One region of the Burkholderia territorii genome, then DNA from elsewhere that is predicted to be linked to it. Evidence: predicted binding sites of a transcription regulator. Region 1 holds the regulator's gene; the other holds the start of a gene.
The links. The regulator FliA, encoded in region 1, starts transcription of late flagellar genes. The targets are predictions, from matches to a motif close to CTAAAGTTTNNNNNNNNNNNGCCGNTA.
Positions count from the first base shown of each region.

Region 2: the regulator FliA is predicted to act here: its motif matches at 1,764-1,790, upstream of flgM (flagellar biosynthesis anti-sigma factor FlgM).

Region 1 covers NZ_CP013366.1:228,676-235,851, forward strand. The annotation lists gene flhB (flagellar biosynthesis protein FlhB) at 1-201, shown strand, start outside; gene flhA (flagellar biosynthesis protein FlhA) at 198-2,300, shown strand; gene flhF (flagellar biosynthesis protein FlhF) at 2,297-4,072, shown strand; gene WS51_RS11760 (MinD/ParA family ATP-binding protein) at 4,065-4,874, shown strand; gene WS51_RS11765 (RNA polymerase sigma factor FliA) at 4,897-5,631, shown strand; S-adenosyl-L-homocysteine riboswitch at 5,709-5,824, shown strand; gene ahcY (adenosylhomocysteinase) at 5,859-7,176, shown strand, end outside.
Region 2 covers NZ_CP013366.1:3,251,794-3,258,969, forward strand. The annotation lists gene flgB (flagellar basal body rod protein FlgB) at 1-272, opposite strand, end outside; gene flgA (flagellar basal body P-ring formation chaperone FlgA) at 478-1,701, shown strand; gene flgM (flagellar biosynthesis anti-sigma factor FlgM) at 1,820-2,152, shown strand; gene WS51_RS25490 (flagella synthesis protein FlgN) at 2,236-2,676, shown strand; gene WS51_RS25495 (M24 family metallopeptidase) at 2,791-4,641, opposite strand; gene WS51_RS25505 (helix-turn-helix domain-containing protein) at 5,087-5,893, shown strand; gene WS51_RS25510 (multifunctional CCA addition/repair protein) at 5,939-7,176, opposite strand, start outside.

The sequences.
Region 1 (7,176 bases):
GGCTCGCTGTATTCGGCCGTCGCCGAAGTGCTCGCGTGGGTCTATCAGCTGCGGCGGTTCCGTTCGGAAGGCGGTGCCTTCCCGGCCGCGCCGGTCGATCTCGACGTGCCGGCCGAACTCGACAAGGGGTCGTCGGTCGCGGCCGACGACGAGCGCGAGGAAGCCGAAGACACGCTCGGCAAGCAAGGAAACGCAGCATGAGCCCCCCGACCACCGGCCTGTTCGCCAAGCGCCAGAATCCGTTCGCCGGCACCAACCTGCGTGCGCTCGCGGGCCCGATCCTCATCTGCATGATCCTGGGGATGATGATCCTGCCGCTGCCGCCGCTGCTGCTGGATCTGCTGTTCACGTTCAACATCGCGCTGTCGGTGATGGTGCTGCTCGTCAGCATGTACACGATGAAGCCGCTCGACTTCGCGGCGTTCCCGAGCGTGCTGCTGTTCTCGACGCTCCTGCGCCTGTCGCTGAACGTCGCGTCGACGCGCGTCGTGCTGCTCGAAGGCCACACCGGCCCCGACGCGGCCGGCCAGGTGATCGAGGCGTTCGGCCACTTCCTCGTCGGCGGCAACTTCGCGGTCGGCATCGTCGTGTTCGTGATCCTGATGATCATCAACTTCATGGTGATCACGAAGGGCGCGGGGCGGATCGCGGAAGTGTCCGCGCGCTTCACGCTCGACGCGATGCCCGGCAAGCAGATGGCGATCGACGCCGACCTGAACGCCGGCCTCATCAACGAGGAACAGGCGCGCAAGCGGCGCCTCGCCGTATCGCAGGAAGCCGAGTTCTACGGGTCGATGGACGGCGCGTCGAAGTTCGTGCGCGGCGACGCGATCGCCGGCCTGATCATCATGGCGATCAACGTGATCGGCGGGCTGATCGTCGGGATGGTGCAGCACGACATGTCGTTCGCCGCGGCCGGCACCAACTACACGCTGCTGACGATCGGCGACGGTCTCGTCGCGCAGATCCCATCGCTCGTGATCTCGACGGCGGCCGGCGTGATCGTGTCGCGCGTCGCGACCGACGAGGACATCGGCACGCAGATCACCGGCCAGCTGTTCACGAACCCGCGCGTGCTGACGATCACCGGCGCGATCATCGTGCTGATGGGCCTGATCCCGGGCATGCCGCATTTCGCGTTCCTCGCGCTCGGCGGCGGCGCGATCTGGCTGGCCCGCACGCAGACGCGCCGCGCGGCGGCCCGCGCGGCGGCCGGCGACGTGACCGAGATCGCACCGCCCGCCGCGCTGCCGGGCGACGCGCACGAGGCGACCTGGGACGACGTGCAGCTGATCGATCCGCTCGGCCTCGAAGTCGGCTACCGGCTGATTCCGCTCGTCGACAAGAACAGCGACGGCGAACTGCTCAAGCGCATCAAGAGCATCCGCAAGAAATTCGCGCAGGAGATCGGTTTCCTGCCGCCGGTGATCCATATCCGCGACAACCTCGAGCTGCGGCCGAACGCGTACCGGATCGCGCTGAAGGGCGTCGAGATCGGCGCGGGCGAAGTGTTCCCGGGCCAGTGGCTCGCGATCAACCCGGGCCAGGTGACGGCCGCGCTGCCGGGCGCCGCGACGCAGGATCCGGCGTTCGGGCTGCCTGCCGTGTGGATCGACGTCGCGATGCGCGAGCAGGCGCAGGTGTACGGCTACACGGTCGTCGATGCGAGCACGGTCGTCGCGACGCATCTGAACCATCTGGTCGTCCAGCACGCGGCCGAGCTGCTCGGCCGCCAGGAAGTGCAGGCGCTGGTCGAGCGCACCGGCAAGGATGCGCCGTCGCTCGTCGAGGATCTCGTGCCGAAGACGATCTCGCTCACCACGCTGCAGAAAGTGCTGCAGAACCTGCTCGAGGAAGGCGTGCCGATCCGCGACATGCGCACGATCCTCGAGGCCGTGTCCGAACACGCGGGCCGCGGCGACGCGTACGAGATCACCGCCGCGGTGCGGCTGTCGCTCGGCCGCGCGATCACGCAGCAGTGGTATCCGGGCTCGGGCGAGATGCAGGTGATGGGCCTCGATTCGAATCTCGAGCGCGTGCTGTCGCAGGCGCTCGCCACCGGCGCGAACCCGGGCCTCGAGCCCGGCCTCGCGCACAACCTTCTGACCGGCACGCAACAGGCGATGCTGCGTCAACAGAATCTCGGGCTGCCGCCGGTGCTGCTGGTGCAGCACGCGCTGCGCGCGATGCTCGCGCGTTTCCTGCGCCGCAGCCTGCCGCAACTGAAAGTGCTGTCGTATGCCGAAGTGCCGGACACACGCACGATCAAAGTCGTTAACGTCATCGGGGGTTCCGCTTGAACATTCGCAAATTCACCGGCGCGACCAGCCGCGACGCGCTTCGTCTCGTGCGCGAGGCACTGGGTGCCGACGCCGTCGTGCTGTCGAATCGCACGCTCGATGACGGCAGCGTCGAAATCGTCGCACTCGCCGACTCGGATCTCGCTGCGGTCGCACCGCCGGCCGCCGCCCGCGCGCGCACCCTCGCGCCGCGCGCGCCGGAATCCGTGCCGGCAGCGGCCGTCCCGGGTATCGTGTCGCGCCCCGCTGCCGCGCCCGTGCGCCCGGCCGTCAACCCGTATGCGGCGGGCGAAGGCGGCCTGCCCGACGTGTTCTCGTCGGTGTTCGGCGCGAGTGCCGAAGCGACGGAGCCGGCAAGCCGGCAGGCCGCTTTCGACGCCGATGCGCACGCCGCGGACACGGCATCGCCGGCGCCGGCCGGGGCTGCCACTGCCGCCGACGCAGCGGCTGCCGCCGCACCGGCCGCGGCATCCGAACCCGCGCCGTGGCTCGTCGAGCACGCGAAGCGCCTGACCCAGCAGCGCGAAGCGCTGATCGCCCGCGCGCAGGCCGTACCGGCCGCGCCGCCGTCGCCGGCCCGCACGCCGCAGGACGCCGCACCGGCCACGCCGGCCGGCTGGGCGCGCGACATCGTGCGCGACGCCGAACGCCGGATGCCGTCCGCTGCCGCCGCCACGGTTCGCCACGGCGAAGCGGGCGCCGCGAAGCCGGCCGAACGCACGCGCCTGTCCGCGGAAGCGGCCGCCGCGGTGGCCGACGCGGTGAAGACGCGCATCGAGAGCATCGTCAACGACACCGTGATGCACGAGCTCGGCGCGATGCGCGGGATGATGGAGGAGCAGTTCGACAGCCTGATGTGGCACGACCGCCAGCGCCGCAGCCCGGTGCACGGCGCGCTGACCAGACACCTGTTCTCGGCCGGCTTCTCCGCGCAGCTGGTGCGCATGCTGGTCGACAACCTGCCGTCCGGCGACGGCGCGCAGACCTTCGAGCAGGCCGCCGAATGGGCGCAGTCGGTGCTCGCGGCGAACCTGCCGGTGCTCGAGAGCGAAGACGCGCTGATGGAGCGCGGCGGCGTGTTCGCGCTGATGGGCCCGACCGGTGTCGGCAAGACGACCACCACCGCGAAGCTCGCCGCGCGCTGCGTGATGCGCTTCGGCGCGAGCAAGGTCGCGCTCTTGACCACCGACAGCTACCGGATCGGCGGCCACGAGCAGCTGCGCATCTTCGGCAAGATCCTCGGCGTGCCCGTGCACGCGGTGAAGGACGCGGGCGATCTGGAGCTTGCGCTGTCCGAGCTGCGCAACAAGCACATCGTGCTGATCGACACGATCGGCATGAGCCAGCGCGACCGCGCGCTGTCCGACCAGATCGCGATGCTGCACGGCGCGAACGCGCCGGTGCAGCGCCTGTTGCTGCTCAACGCGACGAGCCACGGCGACACGCTCAACGAGGTCGTCCAGGCGTACCGCAGTGCGGCCGAATATCCGGACCTGGCCGGCTGCATCCTGACCAAGCTCGACGAGGCGACCCACCTCGGCGGCGTGCTCGACACGGTGATCCGCTACAAGCTGCCGGTCCACTACGTGTCGACCGGCCAGAAGGTGCCGGAAAACCTGTACGTCGCATCGACCCGCTTCCTGCTGAAAAGCGCGTTCTGTGTGCCGCGCGACGGCTCGCCCTTCGTGCCGCAAGACGAGGACATGCCGACGCTGCTTTCCGCACTGACCGCACGTTCCACCGCCGAGCTGCACGAGGTGCGATTTGGATAAACGGATCATCGACCAGGCCGAAGGGCTGCGGCGCCTGCTCGCCGGGCGCGCGTCGCGCATCGTCGCGGTGACGGGCGGGCCGGTCGGCGTCGGCTGCACGACGACCGTCGTCAACGTCGCGGCCGCGCTGACCGCGCTCGGCAAGGACGTGCTCGTCGTCGACGAGCGCGCCGACGTGCATTCGGCCGCGGCGACGCTCGCGGGCGCGTGGCTGCGCGACGGCGAACGCACGCGCGTCGCCGCGGGCTTCGGCCTGTGCGCGGCTCCGCGCGACGGCTACAGCGATTCGCAACTGAGCGACTTCATCGACGGCCAGGCCGACATCGTGCTGGTCGACGCGCAGCTCGGTGCCGACGGCACGTTCTCCGCGCTCGCGCGCGAGGCGCACGACGTGCTGATCGTCACGCGGGTCGCCGCGCAGGCGATCACCGAAGCTTACGCGTGCATGAAGCGCCTGCATTTCGCGCACGCGGTCGCGCAGTTCCGCGTGCTGACCAATCACGTCGGGAGCCACGCCGACGCCAGGACCGCATTCGACAACCTCGCGGGCGTTGCGAGCCGCTACCTGACGGTGTCGATCGCCGATGCCGGCTGCGTGAGCGCCGATCCGCTCGTCGAGCATGCGCGCGACCTGATGCATACCGCGGTCGACGCGTTCCCGTCGTCGGCCGCCGCACGCGATTACCGGCAGATTGCCGCCGACCTGCTGTACTGGCCGATGCGCCCGCGCCCGGGCGCCGGCCGCGCCGTGCATGCGGGCGGCAAGCCGTCGTACGAGGCGGGTGCGGCACACGCCGCGTGAGCGCCACCGGAAGGAGAGAGCCATGATGTACAACGCTCAAGGAAAGATGACCCAGGCCGACGTGCTCGCGCAATACGCGCCGCTCGTGCGGCGCCTGGGGCTGCAGCTCGTCGCGAAGATGCCGGCGAGCGTCGATCTCGACGACCTGATCCAGGCCGGCATGATCGGCCTGATGGACGCGGCCGGCCGCTACAAGGAAGACCAGGGCGCGCAGTTCGAGACGTACGCGACGCAGCGCATCCGCGGCGCGATGCTCGACGAGCTGCGCAGCAACGACTGGCTGCCGCGCAGCCTGCGCAAGACGTCGCGCGAGGTCGAGTACGCGGTGCATCAGGTCGAGCAGCAGCTCGGCCGCTCCGCGAGCGAGACCGAGATCGCGCAGCACCTGAAGATGCCGCTCGACGAATACCAGGGGATGCTGCAGGACCTGCACGGCAGCCAGCTCATCTATTACGAGGATTTCGATCGCGCGGCCGACGACGAGCCGTTCCTCGACCGCTATCGCGTCGATCACGCCGATCCGTTGTCGTCGCTGCTCGACGAACACCTGCGCGAGGCGCTCGTCGAAGCGATCGAGCGGCTGCCCGAGCGCGAAAAGCTGCTGATGTCGCTGTACTACGAGCGCGGGCTGAACCTGCGCGAGATCGGCGCGGTGCTCGAGGTGAGCGAGTCGCGCGTGTGCCAGCTGCACAGCCAGGCCGTCGCGCGGCTGCGCGCGCGACTGCGCGAACAGGCGTGGGTCGGCGCGGAGAACTGACCCTTTCATGACGCCCGCGCGCGCCGATGCCGCGCGCGGCGCGCATTTCCCGCGCCGATTTGCTACAATCGCTCCCGCTTCCCGAGGAGCGTTGCGACGGACCATCCTGCGTCCGCCAGGCTCGGAAAGCTTCACCAAGCAGCCGCGCGGCACCATGCGCGCCGGCCCGCTTCCTGAACGGCGCTCACGTCACCAATTTCTAGAACTTTTTTAGAAAGGAGGGCGTGATGAACGCCATTATCGATTCCAAGGTTTCCCAGGATTACGTCGTCGCCGACATGGCGCTTGCCGGCTGGGGCCGCAAGGAACTGAACATCGCCGAGACCGAAATGCCGGGCCTCGTGCAGATCCGCGACGAATACAAGGCGCAGCAGCCGCTGAAGGGCGCGCGCATCGCCGGTTCGCTCCACATGACGATCCAGACCGGCGTGCTGATCGAGACGCTGAAGGCGCTCGGCGCGGACGTTCGCTGGGCATCGTGCAACATCTTCTCGACGCAGGACCACGCCGCCGCCGCGATCGTCGAAGCCGGCACGCCGGTGTTCGCGTTCAAGGGCGAGTCGCTCGACGAATACTGGGAGTTCTCGCACCGCATCTTCGAATGGCCGAACGGCGAATTCGCGAACATGATCCTGGACGACGGCGGCGACGCAACACTGCTGCTGATCCTCGGCGCGAAGGCCGAGAAGGACCGTTCGGTGATCGCGAAGCCGACCAACGAGGAAGAAGTCGCGCTCTTCAAGTCGATCGCGAAGCACCTCGACGCCGACCCGACCTGGTACTCGACGCGCCTCGCGCACATCAAGGGCGTGACCGAGGAAACCACGACCGGCGTGCACCGCCTGTACCAGATGGAAAAGGACGGCCGCCTGCCGTTCCCGGCGTTCAACGTCAACGACTCGGTCACGAAGTCGAAGTTCGACAACCTGTACGGCTGCCGCGAGTCGCTCGTCGACGGCATCAAGCGCGCGACCGACGTGATGATCGCGGGCAAGGTCGCGGTCGTCGCGGGCTACGGCGACGTGGGCAAGGGCTGCGCGCAATCGCTGCGCGGCCTCGGCGCGACCGTGTGGGTCACGGAAATCGATCCGATCTGCGCGCTGCAGGCGGCGATGGAAGGCTACCGCGTCGTGACGATGGAATACGCGGCCGACAAGGCCGACATCTTCGTGACGGCGACCGGCAACTACCACGTGATCAACCACGATCACATGAAGGCGATGCGCCACAACGCGATCGTCTGCAACATCGGCCACTTCGACTCGGAAATCGACGTCGCGTCGACCCGCCAGTACCAGTGGGAAAACATCAAGCCGCAGGTCGACCACATCATCTTCCCGGACGGCAAGCGCATCATCCTGCTGGCCGAAGGCCGCCTCGTGAACCTCGGCTGCGCGACCGGCCACCCGTCGTTCGTGATGTCGAACTCGTTCGCGAACCAGACGCTCGCGCAGATCGAACTCTTCACGCGCGGCGACCAGTACGAGAATAAGGTGTACGTGCTGCCGAAGCACCTCGATGAAAAGGTCGCGCGCCTGCACCTCG
Region 2 (7,176 bases), 400 kb from region 1:
GCCATGTGGCCGGGCGCCGTCGACACCATCGTCATCCCGCTCGTCACGCCGGCCGGCTGCGCCATGGGCAGCGGTGCGGCGTTGCTCGGCGCGAGGCCGCCGCCCGTCTGCTTCAGCGAGCGCGCGAGGGTCGACGCGAAATCGACGTCGCGGGCCTGGTAGCCGGGCGTGTCGGCGTTCGCGATGTTCGACGACAGCAGTTCCTGCCGATAGGCGCGCACGTCGAGCGCCTGTCGGCCGAACGCGAATTCGGCATCGAGTTTGTCCAGCATGTGTGCGTCTCTCCGTATGAAGCGCTGCACGCCCGTTGCGCCGGATGGCGGCCCAAGGGGCTTTTTTCCATGACAGCGATGGTAGGCGCCGCCCGCAACCGGCAATCGGACGAATAACGCGGCAAAGGCCCCCTCTATTCATCGTTTGCGCGACGGCCCGCGTCCCTAGAATGCGAATCGGATCAACGGCTTCGAGGACACGGCGATGACACGCGCATTTCGCGGAAACGACGGACGCGGCACGCGCATCGCGCGTGCATGCGCGCTCGCCGCGGCGCTGTGGCTCGCGGTGCCGCTCGCGTACGCGGACGACGGGATGATCGTGATTCCCGGACGCGGCGAGACGGCCGAGACCGCGCTCGCGCATGCGAACGCGGCGAGCGGCGGGCAGTTCGGCGCGAATGCGGGCACGGCTGCTTCGGCTTCGGCTTCGGCCTGGGCTTCGGGTACGGGAATGCCGACGACAGGCGGCGCCCGGGACGCAAGCGGCGGCGCCGGCATCAATGGCGCGGCCTCGGCCGGCTCGATGGTCGTGACGAGCGTTGCGCCGCCAGCCGCCGTGCCGGCACCGGCACCGCGCCCCGTCTACGCCGCCGCGCGCGCGAACGCGGGCGATGGCGCGCGGCGCGCTGCCGAGCCGGGTGCCGTCGCGACCGTCGTCGCGGGCACGGCCGATGCCGCATCGAATCCGTCGCGCCCGGCCATCGCCGCGCGCATGGCGGCGGCCCGCGCCGCTTCGGCCGCGCCCGCCGTTGCCGCCGCGCCGGCCCCGGCCACCACCGCACCCCAGCCGGCGCCCCCGCCCGGCCAGCAGGATCCCGACACGATCCGGCGCACGGCCCTCGCATTCCTGCAGCAGCAGGTCGCGGGCCTGCCCGGCAAGACCACCGCGACGGTTGCCGCCGCATTTCCGCGCGGACTCGCCGCGTGCACGACGCTCGAGCCGTTCCTGCCGACCGGCGCGCGCCTGTGGGGTCGCACGACGGTCGGCGTGCGCTGCGCCGGCGCGCGGCCGTGGACGGTCTATCTGCAGGCGAAGGTCGCCGTGCAGGCCACTTATTACGTCGCTGCGCGGCAGATCGCACCCGGCGAGCCGCTCACCGCAGCCGACCTGGTCGCGCGCGACGGCGACCTGACGGTGCTGCCGCTGGCGGTGATCACCGATCCCGCGCAGGCGGTCGGCGCGACCGCGCTGGCCCGGATCTCGGCCGGGCTGCCGCTGCGCCAGGACATGCTCAAGAGCGCCGCGTCGGTGTCGGCCGGCCAGACGGTCCGCGTCGTCGCGGCCGGGCCCGGCTTCACGATCTCGGCCGAGGGCAGCGCGCTCGCGAATGCGGCGCCGGGCCAGTCGGTGCGGGTCAGGATGGCGGCGGGCCAGATCGTCACGGCGATCGTCAAGGACGCCGGAACCGTGGAAATTCCGCTTTAGGGGCGGATCGCGGCGAAAGAGTGTAAAGAATTGTTTATTCGGAGAATGTCGGGCTCACGATGCTAAAGTTCGGGCCGACCCGGCCGTTATCTGGGTCATACCGTACAGGAAACCCATCGTGAAGATCGATTCCACTCCGAACCCGAGCCCACTCGCGTCGACCGGCAACGGCGCGACCCGCGCGCAATCCGGCGCGGCTTCGTCGTCGTCCGCGCAGGCGGCCGACGCAGGATCGACCGGCGGCGACACGACCGTGAACCTGTCGGGTCTGTCCGGCCAGCTGCGTTCGCTGTCGGCCTCCGGCAGCGCCGACATCGACACGGCCCTCGTCCAGTCGATCAAGGACGCACTGAACAACGGCACGTTGACGATCGACGTGAACAAGATCGCCGACGGCGTACTGAATACCGCCCGCGACCTGCTGCAACAGCAGCGCTCGCAGGGCAACTGAGCCGGCCCGGGGCCCGTCACGCCCTGACCGGTCCCCTGGTTTGCCGGCATGCGCACGCGTGCCGGCGCGACGAGCATGACGCGATGAGAGAAGAGCTGCTGGCCACGGTCAACGACGAACACGCGACGGTCGAAGCGTTCGCGTCCCTGCTCGCCTACGAGGAAAAGGCGCTGACGACACCGGAGCCGCTCGAGATGCTGCCCGGCATCGTCGAAAGGAAAACCGAGCTGATCGACCGGCTCGCGCAGCTCGAGCGCACGCGCGACACGCAGCTGTCCGCGCTCGGCTTTCCGGCCGGCAAGAAAGGGATGGACCAGGCCGCCGAGCGCGATGCCCGCCTCGCCGGCCGCTGGCAGTTGCTGCTGCAGGCCGCCGAACGCGCGCGGCAGGCCAATGCGACCAACGGGATGCTGATCCGGATCCGGATGGACTACAACGAGCGCGCGCTCGCGGTGCTGCGCTCGGCGCCCGCGCCGGCCGGTGTCTACGGCCCCGACGGGCGCGTGTCGGCGCTGATGCGCTGAGACCCCGACCGCTCCGGCTGCACCGATTCCACTGACGCCCCCGTCACGCCGGCGCAGCGACGCGCCGGCTGCGCATCGCGCGGCCCTGCCAAGGCCGCGCGCACCTTCCCCGTTTCAAAGCAGCGGACACGCGGTGACCTGCGTGCCGCGTTCCACGCAAAGCCGTTCGTAGTCGCGCAGGTACGCGCGCTCGTCGTCGTCCAGCATCCCGAGATCGATCAGGTCCCAGTCGTAGCCGACCGTGACGAGGTTCTCGAACGCCACGGTGTCGGACGCGTCGTCGTCCGCGCGCACGATCACGATGTTCTCGATCCGCACGCCGCCCTTGCCCGGCACGTAGATGCCCGGCTCGACCGAAATCACCGCGTTCGGCACCAACCCGTACTTCGCGCCCGGCGCGAACCGCACGCCGCCTTCGTGCACGTGGATGCCGACACCGTGCCCGGTGCCGTGGCCGAAATCGTAGCCGTGATCGCGGCACACCTGGCGCACCGTCGCATCGACGTCGCCGCCCGTCGCCGTCTTCGGAAAGCGCGTGACGAGCCCCTTGATGCACGCCTTCAGCGCGACCGTGTAGATCTCGCGCTGCCACGGCCTGGCGACCGTATCCGGCTGCGTGCGGCGCAGCACGACGCGCGTGCAGTCCGTCGCGAAACCGGCGTCGTAGTACGCACCGCTGTCGAGCAGCACGAGTTCGCCTTCGGTCAGCTCGACGTCGGCGCTCGCCGCCGTGTAGTGCGCGAACGCGCTGTTCGCGCCGTTCGCCGCGATCGACGGGAACGTCAGCGCGACCGCCGAGCGGGCGCCGTATGCGTCGTTGATCGTGCGGGCCAGGTCGTACTCGGTATGGCGCTGCCCCGGCTCGCCGGCTTTCGCCCAGCGCATCGTTTCGGCGATCGCCGCCGAACTGCGCGCGAATGCGTCGCGGAACCGCTCGAGGACCGCCGGCGTCTTGGCGGCCCGCAGCGCCTCCACCGGGTTGAAATCGGCGTGGCGCGCGTGCGGCCACACGCGACGCACCGACTCGACGAGCGCGCAGTTGACCGATTCGAAGCCGTAGCACACGTGGTCGACCGCGAACCGCGCGAGGAAGCGCTCGAGTTCGGCGACATCGCGCCGGATCACCTGCAGCGCCGGATACGACGTCACTTCGACCGGGCACCGGTCGCAACCTTCCGGCAGGAACAGCACGACCTGCTCGCCGAGCGCGAACAGAAAGCCCAGGTGCGACGACGCATTCGGGATGTGATAGCCGCGGCTGTTCAGCAGATACGCGAGATCGTCGGACGCGCACGTGAAGAACGCGGTCTTGCCCGGCGCCGCGCCGGTGTGCCCGGCGAGTCGCCGGTTCAGCGCATCGACGTTGTGCGCGATGCTCGCGCCGGTCATCGCATCCGGCAGCTCGAAGATCGGCCGCTCGACCTCCCAGCCCGGCAGCGCGATCGCGCGGTCGATCTCGCGCTCGACGAAGCTCGTCCAGTCGAGCGACGCCGCCTGCGTGCGCTCGACCAGCCGGTCGCGCTGCGCGACGCTGATTCGCAGCGCGTCGTAGCCCACCCGCGCGAGCCGGCTCGCATGCGCGAGCAGCCAGTCGGCCAGCGCCTGCCAGATCGTCACGTTCATCCCGAGCTTCTCGATGCGCACGCGCGCCGGGTCGCATTGCTGTTCGGCCTGCAGGTGGTAGCGGCCGTCGACGAACAGCACGAACGGCGGCACGCCGAGCGCCTGCGCGGTTGCCGCGCTCAGGAAGATCCCGCAGCCGGCCGAGCCGTCGAAGCCCGACAGCGCATAGCGCGGGTTGTTGCGGCGCGGCAGGTATTCGGTGATGTACTCGTCCTGCGACGTGACCACGACCGCGTCGAGCCGCGCGGCATCGAGCAGTCGCGACAGGCCGGCCTGCGTATCGGCGACGCACGCGTCGTACGGAGGAAGGCCGGAGAAGCTGTATTTCAGTCGATCGATCATCGGATACCCGTTATTGATTGTTGTAGGCGGCCGGCGGCGACACGCGCCGGCGCATGCGTGGCGCGACACACCGCCCGTGCGGGGACGCGCGGCGCGGAGCGCAGCCGCGCGGCGGTGCCGTTCCATCGCCGGATTTTCGGGGAAATTTTTGTCTCACTTAACTTTGTTTGATGCGAGCGACAGAATCTAGAGCACGCTGAAATCGCGGTCAAGCCAAAATTTTCGTAGGGCTAAAATTTCCGACACCGCGCGCGGCGGCGGCGCGGTCATGCGCGGCCGCGTCCGGCGCGCAACGTCCTCGCGCCGGCGTGCGCGGTACGCGCGGTACAATGCGCCGGCATCGTCGTCCCGACGGCCGTGCTTCGTGCGATTCGCGCAACGCCGCATCCCGGCGACGGCACCGCCCCTCTGCCCGCCTTGCGGCTCGTTGCCACGAAAGAGATTCATGGATTCAGACATCATGCGTATCGGCCAGCGCATTCGCCGCCTGCGCCGGGAAGCGAAGAAGACGCTGCTGGAAGTCGCGACCGAAGCAAACCTGTCGGTCGGGTTCCTGTCGCAGGTCGAGCGCCACCTCACCGGCATCTCGCTCTCGTCGCTCGTCAACGTCGCGAAGGCGCTGAACGTGCCGCTCGGCACGCTGATCGACCAGCCGCGCCAGGCGCAGCCCGACTCGCACGCGGGCCGCCGCGAGCCGTACGCCGTCGATGCCGCGTCGCAGTGGTACGAGCGGCTGTCCACCACCTTCGACGGCAGTCAGATCAACGCGCTCAAGGTCCGGATGATGGAGGGCTACCGTTCGGAATGGGTCGCGCACGGCGGCGACGAGTTCGTGTACGTGCTGACCGGACGGCTTTGCTACACGATCGGCAGGAAGGATTACCCGCTGTCCGCCGGCGACTCGCTGCACTTCGACGCAAGGAAACGCCACCGCGTCGCGAACGTCGGCGACGGGCCCGCCGAGATGATCGCGGTCGGCACGCTGCCGCTCTTCGACGACGACGATGCGGAGCTCGGATCCGCGGCAATGAAGATCAGGCTGCTTGCACGCGATGCCGGCGCAAGGCCGGGCGAGCCGCGCGTGAGCCGCCGCGAACCCGCGGCGAAACCCGAGCGCGACACGGATTCGAACGCGGCCGCGCCCGTCGACACGCGGGCCAAGCCGGCAACCGGGAAGCCGCGCGCCGCCACCGCCAAGCGAGCCGCTGCCGCCACGCCGTCTCGCCGCGCCACCGCCCGCACGAAGCAGTGACAGCCAGCTGCCGGGCGGCGCGCTCCGCCACCCGGCGCTCGCCCGTTATTCGGCGATCGCCAGCGCCTGCTTGACGGCCTCGATGCGCGCGCGATGCACGGCGTCCTTGATCCGCATCGCATCGTTGGCAAGGCCGCGCGCGATCGCGCCCGCATCGACACTGCGCGCCGCCACCAGCGCCACGCGCAGCCGCTCGGCCTGCGGATACGGCTGCGTGTCGAGCCCGAGCCGGCCGCGCGCATCCGATTCGCACGCCTGCAGCATCTCGGCGAAGCGCGCCGGCTTGCGCAGTGCGTCGCTGCGCTCGAAGAGCCGCACGAGCGCGGCCGCGCCCATTTCCATCACGCGATGCAGGTTGCCGTGCTCGCGCGCGACCACCAGCGCGAGATCGCGGCACTCGTTCGGCACGCGCAGCCGCTCGCACAGCGGCTTGATGAGATCGACGCTGCGCCCTTCGTGGCCGACATGGCGCGGCAGCACGTCCGCGGGTGTGGTCGCCTTGCCGAGATCGTGCGTGAGCGCCGCGAAGCGCACCGGCAGCGAATAGCGCTGCTTCGCCGCGTAATCGACGACCATCATCACGTGCACGCCCGTGTCGACCTCCGGGTGGTAGTCCGCGCGTTGCGGCACGCCCCACAGCGCGTCGACCTCGGGCAGGATGCGCGCGAGCGCGCCGCACTCGCGCAGCACCGCGAACATCCGCGACGGCTTCGCCTCCATCAGCCCGCGCGCGATCTCCTGCCACACGCGCTCGGGCACCAGCGCGTCCGCTTCGCCCGCGTCGACCATCCGCCGCATCAGCGCGAGCGTGTCGTCCGCGACCGTGAAATCGGCGAAGCGCGCGGCAAAGCGCGCGATCCGCAGGATCCGCACCGGATCCTCGACGAACGCGTCGCCCACGTGCCGGAACACGCGCGCGCGCAGGTCGGCCTGTCCGTCGAACGGATCGATCACCGGGCCGACCAGCGCACCTTCCGGGCTCACTTCGCGCGCCATCGCGTTGATCGTCAGGTCGCGCCGCGCAAGATCCTCCTCGAGCGTCACGTCCGGTGCGTAGTAGAACTGGAAGCCGTGATAGCCGGCCGCCGTCTTGCGTTCGGTGCGCGCGAGCGCGTATTCCTCCTGCGTGTCCGGATGCAGGAACACGGGAAAATCCTTGCCGACCGGCCGGAAGCCCTGCGCGACCATCTGCTCGGGCGTTGCGCCCACGACCACGTAGTCGCGGTCCTGCACCGGCACGCCGAGCAATTCGTCGCGGATCGCTCCGCCTACTGCGTAGATGT